DNA from 4 places in the Paenibacillus sp. 2003 genome. Region 4 is predicted to be linked to each of the others. Evidence: riboswitches for the same ligand, from Rfam matches in the RefSeq annotation. Region 4 holds a riboswitch; each other region holds the start of a gene.
What was found. Region 4 has a riboswitch for thiamine pyrophosphate ahead of J2X75_RS10430 (thiamine phosphate synthase). Riboswitches for the same ligand answer to the same signal wherever they lie in the genome.
Positions count from the first base shown of each region.

Region 1: it holds a riboswitch for thiamine pyrophosphate, as region 4 does, so the genes downstream of both, J2X75_RS15645 (ABC transporter ATP-binding protein) here and J2X75_RS10430 (thiamine phosphate synthase) in region 4, are expected to answer to the same signal.
Region 2: it holds a riboswitch for thiamine pyrophosphate, as region 4 does, so the genes downstream of both, tenA (thiaminase II) here and J2X75_RS10430 (thiamine phosphate synthase) in region 4, are expected to answer to the same signal.
Region 3: it holds a riboswitch for thiamine pyrophosphate, as region 4 does, so the genes downstream of both, J2X75_RS22430 (ABC transporter substrate-binding protein) here and J2X75_RS10430 (thiamine phosphate synthase) in region 4, are expected to answer to the same signal.

Region 1 covers NZ_JAVDTB010000003.1:9,251-11,453, reverse strand. The annotation lists gene J2X75_RS15655 (aspartate/glutamate racemase family protein) at 1-373, opposite strand, end outside; gene J2X75_RS15650 (hypothetical protein) at 444-593, opposite strand; TPP riboswitch at 743-845, shown strand; gene J2X75_RS15645 (ABC transporter ATP-binding protein) at 1,022-1,789, shown strand; gene J2X75_RS15640 (ABC transporter permease) at 1,776-2,203, shown strand, end outside.
Region 2 covers NZ_JAVDTB010000001.1:1,872,431-1,874,633, reverse strand. The annotation lists gene J2X75_RS08240 (CD3324 family protein) at 127-393, opposite strand; gene tenA (thiaminase II) at 716-1,378, opposite strand; TPP riboswitch at 1,491-1,588, opposite strand; gene J2X75_RS08230 (endo-1,4-beta-xylanase) at 1,791-2,203, opposite strand, start outside.
Region 3 covers NZ_JAVDTB010000006.1:164,952-167,154, forward strand. The annotation lists gene J2X75_RS22425 (phospholipase D-like domain-containing protein) at 1-39, opposite strand, end outside; TPP riboswitch at 475-587, shown strand; gene J2X75_RS22430 (ABC transporter substrate-binding protein) at 808-1,848, shown strand; gene J2X75_RS22435 (MTH1187 family thiamine-binding protein) at 2,072-2,203, shown strand, end outside.
Region 4 covers NZ_JAVDTB010000001.1:2,420,547-2,422,749, forward strand. The annotation lists gene thiO (glycine oxidase ThiO) at 1-635, opposite strand, end outside; gene J2X75_RS10430 (thiamine phosphate synthase) at 653-1,315, opposite strand; TPP riboswitch at 1,542-1,651, opposite strand; gene J2X75_RS10435 (ABC-F family ATP-binding cassette domain-containing protein) at 1,727-2,203, opposite strand, start outside.

The DNA.
Region 1 (2,203 bases), on a different contig from region 4:
TGCCGAGTAAACCAACCGTACTTATTTTGGACTTATGAATTTGATTTGCTGTTGAATCAGCAATATGTACAATGGGTAAACGCACTTTTTCTTCAATATGTTTAATCACTTTATGCATCGTATTTGTACAAATTACAATCATTTCTGCTCCTGCCTTTTCCAAAGACTGAGCAGCATTCCCTAATAATTCACCAGCACTTTCCCAATCACCTTCAGCCTGATAACGCTCGATTTCTTCAAAATCCACGCTATATAAAATGCATTTGGCTGAATGAAGTCCTCCCAATTTATTTTTCACTTCTTCATTAATAATTCGATAATATTCTAACGATGACTCCCAGCTCATTCCACCAATAAGACCAATCGTTTTCATATACACTCCCCCTTCCATTTAATACATTCCGAAAGCAACATATAGAAATTTAATAGATATTGTACCGTATCTATCTGATTAAATAAACCTGCCCCAGTAAGAGGAATAGAGGGACCTGGAGCAATTCCGGCAACGAATTATTGCTTCTACCCGAATGATCTGGCTGTACAATCCGAATAATCTGACCGGAACCATTTTCACGGCTGCTTGGTTTACTCAATCATATTCCCTCCCATGTCGTAATTGTCTTGGACGAAGCGTATTATGAATCCGCGGAAAGCCAAGATCAGTACTCACATTCTTTCCGAGCGCCCCCTTTACATTCCACTTGCATGTGATATATGCTGAACACACAACTGCATATCTTGAACATTGCACTAGGGGAGCCTTACGGCTGAGACGAATCGAATGATTCGGACCCTTTGAACCTGATCTGGATCATACCAGCGGAGGGAAGTGGAGCGGCCTTTCAGTAAGCGGATTTTTTCATGTTGATGATGAAATTTAATGTGAATTGAACTTACAGACCCACTCATTTCTCCGGAAATGGGTGGGTCTTTTTCGCGTTCTGCGGGCATATCAGAAGGTGTAATTAAAGATCCCGCAGTTTGAAGTTGAATTTGGAATAACAAGGGGGAACCAAACGAGATGGATAATAACATAACCATTCACAACATGAGCTACGCTTTCCCGGGAAAAAGGGATTCCCCCGTGCTCTCCAATGTGTCGATGCGTGTAGCCAACGGCGAATTCGTCTCGCTCATCGGCTCCAGCGGCTCCGGTAAAAGCACCCTTTTCAAGCTGCTGGCAGGCCTGCTTGAGCCAACCCACGGAACCATAGAAATTCCTTGGGTCCCTGAAGGAAAGCGACTGGGGCAGGTGGCCTACATGCCACAAAAGGACCTCCTGTTATCCTGGCGAACCGTCATGGAGAATTGCATGCTCCCCGCTGAACTTGCTCCAGAGCGGCAGGATAAGGGAAGAATTCGCGCGGACATTCTGGCTGGGCTCGACAGATTTGGCCTATCCGGCTACGCGAATGCTTACCCAGACGAGCTGTCGGGTGGCATGCGCCAGCGTGTCGCGCTGCTTCGTACTTTGCTGACAGGTGGCCAACTCATGCTGCTGGATGAACCATTCGGCGCACTCGATGCCTTAACCAAACGGGAGATGCATCGCTGGTTGTTGGAACTGTGGGAGGGCTTTGGCAAAACCGTGTTGTTCATAACGCATGACATTGAAGAGGCGCTGCTGCTCAGTGATCGGATTATCCTGTTAACTCCGGGGCGCCAAGGCCAACAGCTTGAGGATTTGACGGTACCTTTGCCACGTCCAAGACATTCGGACATGATCTATGAACCGGCGCTCGTTCAGATGAGACGACGACTGGAGGAACAATTGCATGCGAGAAGGTAACTTGGGAAACTGCATGAAGGATAACGTAAGGCGTTGGCTTGCCCGTTATGGTCTGTTTCTTTGGCTCCTGCTCTTGCTGCTTGTCTTCTGGGAGTGGATTGTGCGTATGGGATGGGTGCCCTCCTTCATCATTCCAGCCCCAACGGCGATTGCCAGCTCCCTGTATGAGCATCGCTACCTCCTGCTGGCTACCCATCTGCCTGCTACCTTGATGGAGGTTGTTGTTGGTTTTGGCTTGTCCATAGTGACTGGAATTACGCTAGCGACAGGCATGCATATGAACCGATCGATTGAAAAGGCCTTGTATCCCTTCATCGTGATCAGTCAGACCATACCACTGATTGCCCTGTCCCCTGTATTCATCCTGTGGTTTGGTTATACCTTGTGGAGCAAAGTCGCCGTGGTGTTCCTGAT
Region 2 (2,203 bases), 550 kb from region 4:
CCTTCATCACAACAACCTTAACTTGAGTCTATCGATTTAGAGGTGTGGTTACTATGTATAAGTTGTTTTAAGTTATCTTTGCACAAAATCCGCTAAACCGTCGATGCGACGAGTTAGCGGATTTCATTAGTGCTTTGTATAGACTATTTTCTTTATGCTTTCGCAGGACAAGAAATACCGACCCGCCAACTCATCTATCCTGACTCCATTGCGGAATAAGGATTTAATCTCAGCGTTTCGAGCAGAGACCCTGCTCTTGCTCTCTGTTTTCTCGCCCCATTTTAGGTGCGCCTCTTTGGGTTTGGGGATATAAACCAATTCCCCTTGAACGTATTCTTGAATGATACGTAACAATTCTTCCGGAAAAATAGACTCGGCTTTTGAATATTTCATGGGCCTCACTCCTTATTTAATAGATCAATAAGGTGCAAAGCCAGTTAGTAGAATATTACGATTCGTCGTTGGCAATGTGATTATTCCCAGGCTCTATGCAAAGCATTGCCATATCCTTCACTGGCTTTGCATAGAGCCGTGCATGTAAGAATCCTACCCCGATTGTTTTCAATAGCCTCACCTCCATAGAAAAAAGATAGCTACTATTTGCTTATTATATCAGAGCTTGTTGTTCGAGTGTTTAATCATGTCTTTTGAAGCTAACACGTTCTGATTATTCACACTATGCAAATCTCTCTAATTGAATTAACTACCAGTGAACTCAAGGCTCCAGCCTCCATGACATCTCCCAAAAATCAAGCTCAAAGCGACTGCACATCACGAAAATATCCTCCATCCGTTGGTACGTTTCCTCGCTACAATCTTCTAATAACTTATCCGTTAACGTCACAAGGGATTGATTGCTGTTGTTGTATTCAGAGGAAGCATATCCTGTGATCCACTCACCATAAAAAGGATGATCAGCTGCACCTGGCTTTTGGGAAAGAACTTGACCAATCTCTGCATAGCTCCATGAGCAGGCCAGAATGGATACAAGTACTTCTGCTATGCCACCCGCATGGGAAACAGAGAGCATATAGTTAGTGTAAGCTGCATTTTTCAGTGCAGGTTTTACCTGAAAAACATGATCCTCTGTAATTCCTAATCGCTCCATATAAGAACGATGAATTTTCATTTCGCCATTCAAGATATTATCTACGTTTTTACTAAAAAACTGCATCAATTTGGGGTCGTGCGACTTGACGATACCTAGTGCAAATACACGGGCATAATCATACAGGTACAAGTAGTCTTGCAGCAAATAATAACGAAATTGTTCGACTGGTAAGGAACCATCTCCGATTCCTTTAACAAAGGGATGCTCAAGACATTCCTTCCACACAGGCTGTGCCGCCTGATATAGTCGCTCTGAAATAGTCAACATATGTTCCTCCAATTCATAATGTACGTATTTAAAAACAAAAAAACGAAACATCCGTAGGATGTTTCGCAGACAAATACACTAAAACAAGGGGGGCGCATGAGCTACCCAAGTACAGTGTTTCATCGTTGCATCCCTACGTTGGCATTATCCAAATCAGGTAAGGTCGGTTTAACACCCTCTCAGCCGGTTAAGGCTCCCTTGCAAACGGTTGTATGTAGTTGATTACTTTCTTATCCGCATAAAAAAAACAACATTCATTTAGTATATCAAGGGCTGTTAAATATAGTCAAGGCAGATTGTATCCCCCTCATCAGCTTGAGAGACGTATTTAAAAGACGGAAACCATCACAACAATGGTTGAGTTTTAGCTACTGTTATGATGGTTTCTATTCTTTGAACTACTGCCAATGATTTAATGCCCGAGTTTGTTCTTTCCGACAAAAGTGAGTATTCCGTACTGGGAAGTGTTTCTCCAGCTCTCATTGGTCGTATCATTCCATTTGGCTACGTTCTGTTTACCTCCGCCCTGATTGTCGTTAATTTGAAGATCGAAACCGAGAACATTTCCTGCTTTGGGCGTCAGTGAATGTAACTGGATTCGGGCTTCTACGAGATATCCTTTATTTGTTTTCTTCACAGCACTTACAAGGCGTCCGGGTGAGGCACCCCCTGCAAAGGTTCCTACATTGTCTGCACTGATTCTGAACTGGGCATCATCATATTGAAAATACGGTGTGCGCTGGTGATTCTCATCCAGGAAAATCTCAATCGAATCCTGATCCCATGGGTTGATGCTATCTGTGATGATGTTTGGATCAGTGACGT
Region 3 (2,203 bases), on a different contig from region 4:
ATAGGACAGAATAATTGCGAATATGATTTTAAGGATCATTCAGTACGCCCCCATTTTTATGTAAAAAGTAATTATTTGTATAGCAGTACTATCTCCTTTTGTATCTAAATTATGTTGTTTAAATGAATCAAGCGCCCCCGGTCAAGGTCAAACGAGCAAAAGCTGATCACTGAAATAGGGAAAGCAACCCTTATGCGACGAGATATCAAACATCGGATTTGATCTAAGTATTTGTTGGGAGCCTTCCGGATCTTCAGCACTTAGGCTATGACCCACTATCCGGTGCTTTTACACTCACCCAGATTTCCTTATAGGATTCGCCACGATAATTATTGAAAATAACACATCTAAACAGGCTGATATACATATGTATAACGGCCTGTTTGATAAGTTCATACGTGTCCCCATCCAGTTCCTGACTGGACACGTTCCACCCGCTGGCCTATAATTACACCTAGTAATGCCCGTAACTTCATAGTTTCCCAGGGGAGTCGGAATTGGCCGGCTGAGAGTGTATCCCACCAAGATACTAACCCTTAGACCTGATCTGGATCATGCCAGCGTAGGAATCGGAGTATATCGAAATGGCACAGCCCTATGCTGAACGCCACCTCTCTAACGCCTGCACGCGTCCCGGATTACGGGACGCTTTTTTAATGTTCTTTTATATAGCCAGAGAGCTAAAAAAAGTGACGTTATCCAGATCTCAACTGGTATAAATCTGTCGATTTATGCAAGATGATTGGATATGAAGCCAAGGAGTACCCCGTGCCAATCGGCCGGACATACCGAAGGAGAGAACCACAGATGAAATGGCGTAAAACGATGGGATTGTTGCTCTTATGCGTGCTTATGGTGACTGTAGCCGCATGTGGTGGCAAAGAAGCTGCCCCAGCTGGGCAGAACGGCAACACAAATACGGAAAGCAGCAACAAAGGTGACACTGCCGCCCTGAAAGATATTAAAGTGGTGCTCGACTGGACACCAAATACGAATCATACCGGCCTGTATGCGGCTGTGGATCAAGGTTTTTATAAGGCCGAAGGCTTGAACGTGGAGATTGTTCAGCCAGGTGCCGGCGGCGCAGATACGATGGTTGCCTCGAATGAAGTGCCTTTTGGTGTAAGTTATCAGGAGAGTGTAACTCAAGCCCGCACACAGGGTGTTCCATTGGTCTCCATCGCAGCAGTTATTCAGCATAATACATCTGGTTTCGCTGCTCCGGCGGATCGGAATATCAAGTCACCGAAAGATTTTGAAGGTAAAACCTATGGCGGTTGGGGTTCCCCAGTCGAAGAAGCCGTGATGCAATCCATTATGGAAGGCGACGGAGCCGATGTATCGAAAGTGAAAAACATTAATATGGGTGACGCCGACTTTTTCACCGCAGTAAAACGGGACATTGATTTTGCATGGATTTTCTACGCCTGGACGGGTATTGAAGCCGAACTGCGCGGGGAACCCATCGACATGTTGTATGTGAAGGATTATTCAGATGCATTGGATTACTACACGCCTGTCCTCGTGACAAACGAGCAGACGATTCAGAACGACCCTGAGTTGGTGAAAGCATTCCTGAAAGCCACTTCAGAAGGATATCAATACGCAATTGATCATCCCGAAGACGCAGCGAATATTCTGATCAAGGCCGTCCCGGATCTGGATAAAGACTTGGTACTGGCAAGCCAGAAATGGCTTAGTCCAAAGTACACGGATGACGCCCCGCGCTGGGGAGAACAAAAACAGGAAGTGTGGCAGAACTACACCGACTGGATGTTTAGCAAAAAACTGCTGGATGAACAGATCGATGTGAGCAAGGCATACACAAACGAGTTTTTACCCCAATAAAATTTCTCATATAAAACGAACTTAATATTTACACGAGGACGGAGAGGACAGAAATAACGTGAAAAAGCGAAGCGGTCGCCTTTATCACCGGATTTTCCCTTAGAGAAAGGGAATCAAAAAAATCTGGGGATAACAGCGATTGGAAGGTTATTCTGTCATCGAAGTGGCAAGTGTAACAGTCATTGGTTCATTTTATATATCACGAAAGGAGCCGTGATCTCACATGGCAAGCACATTGCTTAGCATTCAAGTTATTCCGAAAACGCCAAATGGCGAGAACTCTTATCCTTACGTAGATCGCGCCATTGAAGTTATTCAGCAATCCGGCCTGAAATATCAGGTGAACCCGCTCGAC
Region 4 (2,203 bases):
TGTTTGCATTTCATCTCACCGATCGATGTGGAGATCCCCTGCACGCCGTGTTCGTTTGCTTGCACACGTATATCCTGTATGTCCTCCATAACCCGTGCTCCCAATGCTTGAGCGGATTCGGCGTATGCCTTCGTTAGATGGACTGGAAGAATTTCACTCTCGTAAGGTCTGTAATAGGCTCCATACGTATCTCTGTTGAGCCATGATGCCTCATGTTGTACAACGGAACGATCCCACCACACCTCATCAGCAGAAGCAGACAAAGCAAACTTCCGATTGTCCTTATAACTACTTAATTCACTGTATGAACGAAAAGGAGTTAGGAATCCCTGGCGTTGCAGACCAGTCTCTAGCTCACTGAGTGTAGCCATTAGCAACTCTTGCTCATGAAGTAACCGCCTGCTCTGCCTGGCAAGCTTAGCCATCAAAGGATGAGCAAAACCCTCACTATCTGCCGCCAGCATTCCAGCCGCCGCGCAAGACGTGCCTCCTGCAATCGCCGAACGCTCCAGCAACAGCACATCCTGTCCACGGGAAGCAAGCTCATACGCAATGGCACATCCAACAACGCCTCCCCCTACAATAATCGTTTCTGCATGAATTTTATCCGGTTTATCAGTAAAGATCTCTTTCATCCTCTCATCTCCTTGATTCAGCGCCTCAGAATTTCTGTAGCAACTATAGCCTGCCTTAATAATGCAGCCGCCCGATCCGGGGAATCGCTCGCCCATACATTCGAGATCACAGCGACTCCCTGTGCGCCTGCAGAGCGAATAGCGTGAATGTTTCCCGGTTCGATGCCCCCGATCGCAATGACAGGAATGGAGACACGCCTGCACACTTCAGCAAGAGCATGTAATCCTCTTGGGTCAAGACCAGGCTTACTGTTGGTTGAGTAGACATGCCCGAAGAAAAGGTAATCGGCTCCCCGTTCTTCAGCGATTTTTGCCTCATCGATTGAATGAACAGATACACCCAGACGAAAGCGCTGCACATTGCCTATAACAGCAGGGTTATAATTTCGTATCGCATCTTGCCCCCAATGTACACCGCCATAGATGTCATTCTGTGAAGGCAGCTCTGAACCATTGATAACGATGCGACAAGATGGAACGCCAACGCTACGCAGACTTTCAGCCCAACCAATCTTGTCTTGCCATGTGAGTTGTTTTTCTCGTATGTGAATATAGTCCACCCAAGACCAAACGTCCTTTGCAGCTTTTACAAAAGATGCTTGATCCCCTGCACCCGTAGATACAACATGCAATTCAAATGATTCGTGAACATGTTCATGAGAAATTACCGTACTGTTCATCTCCTTCCAGGCGTGAATGCTATGAAAAATACAAAAAAGCCACTCCCGTAGGGGAGTGGCTGCGTATTAATTATAGGACCAGATGACTGACTGAAGCATACAGTTCATTTCGTGCAATAAAGCTATAAACCTTATAGCCTTAACGTTATACACGCAACTGCATGTTTCAATTCGTTAAGCAGACGGTTGAAATCCTTTCGAATTGCCGTTGCTCACGTCATTCACTGAAACGCGCTCGCCACTTCCCTACGCTGGTATGATCCAGATCAGGTGCAAAGGGTCCGGAATCGCATTCTTCCATCTCAGCCGCATCGTGCGGCCCCCCTAGTGTTCATATGAAGTTGTAGCCTATGTTACCATAGACGGATTTTTTTGTCACCGTCATTTCTGTTAAACATTGTCTTGAATCGTCTAGTTTTTCTCAGACCACTCTTCGACATTCCATGTTTTGGTAACCCAACCCTCGTAGAAATCAGGTTCATGAGATACCAGTAACACCGTTCCCTTGAATTCTTGCAAAGCACGCTGCAACTCCGCTTTGGCTGTGACATCGAGATGGTTTGTCGGCTCATCGAATAAAATCCAGTTGCTTTCACGCATCAAGAGTTTGCATAAACGAACCTTGGCTTGCTCTCCACCACTCAGCATGTTAAGCGGACGGGTAATGTGCTCATTTTTCAACCCACAGCGAGCGAGATGACCCCGGACCTCATTCTGGGTCAAATGTGAAAACTCATTCCAGACATCCTCGATAGGCGTGATATTTCCAGCACGAACTTCCTGCTCAAAATAGGCCGTTTCGAGATAATCTCCCAAAAAGGTCTTTCCACTGAGTGGAGATATTTTGCCCAGAATGGTTTTCAGCAGTGTCGATTTACCCACACCATT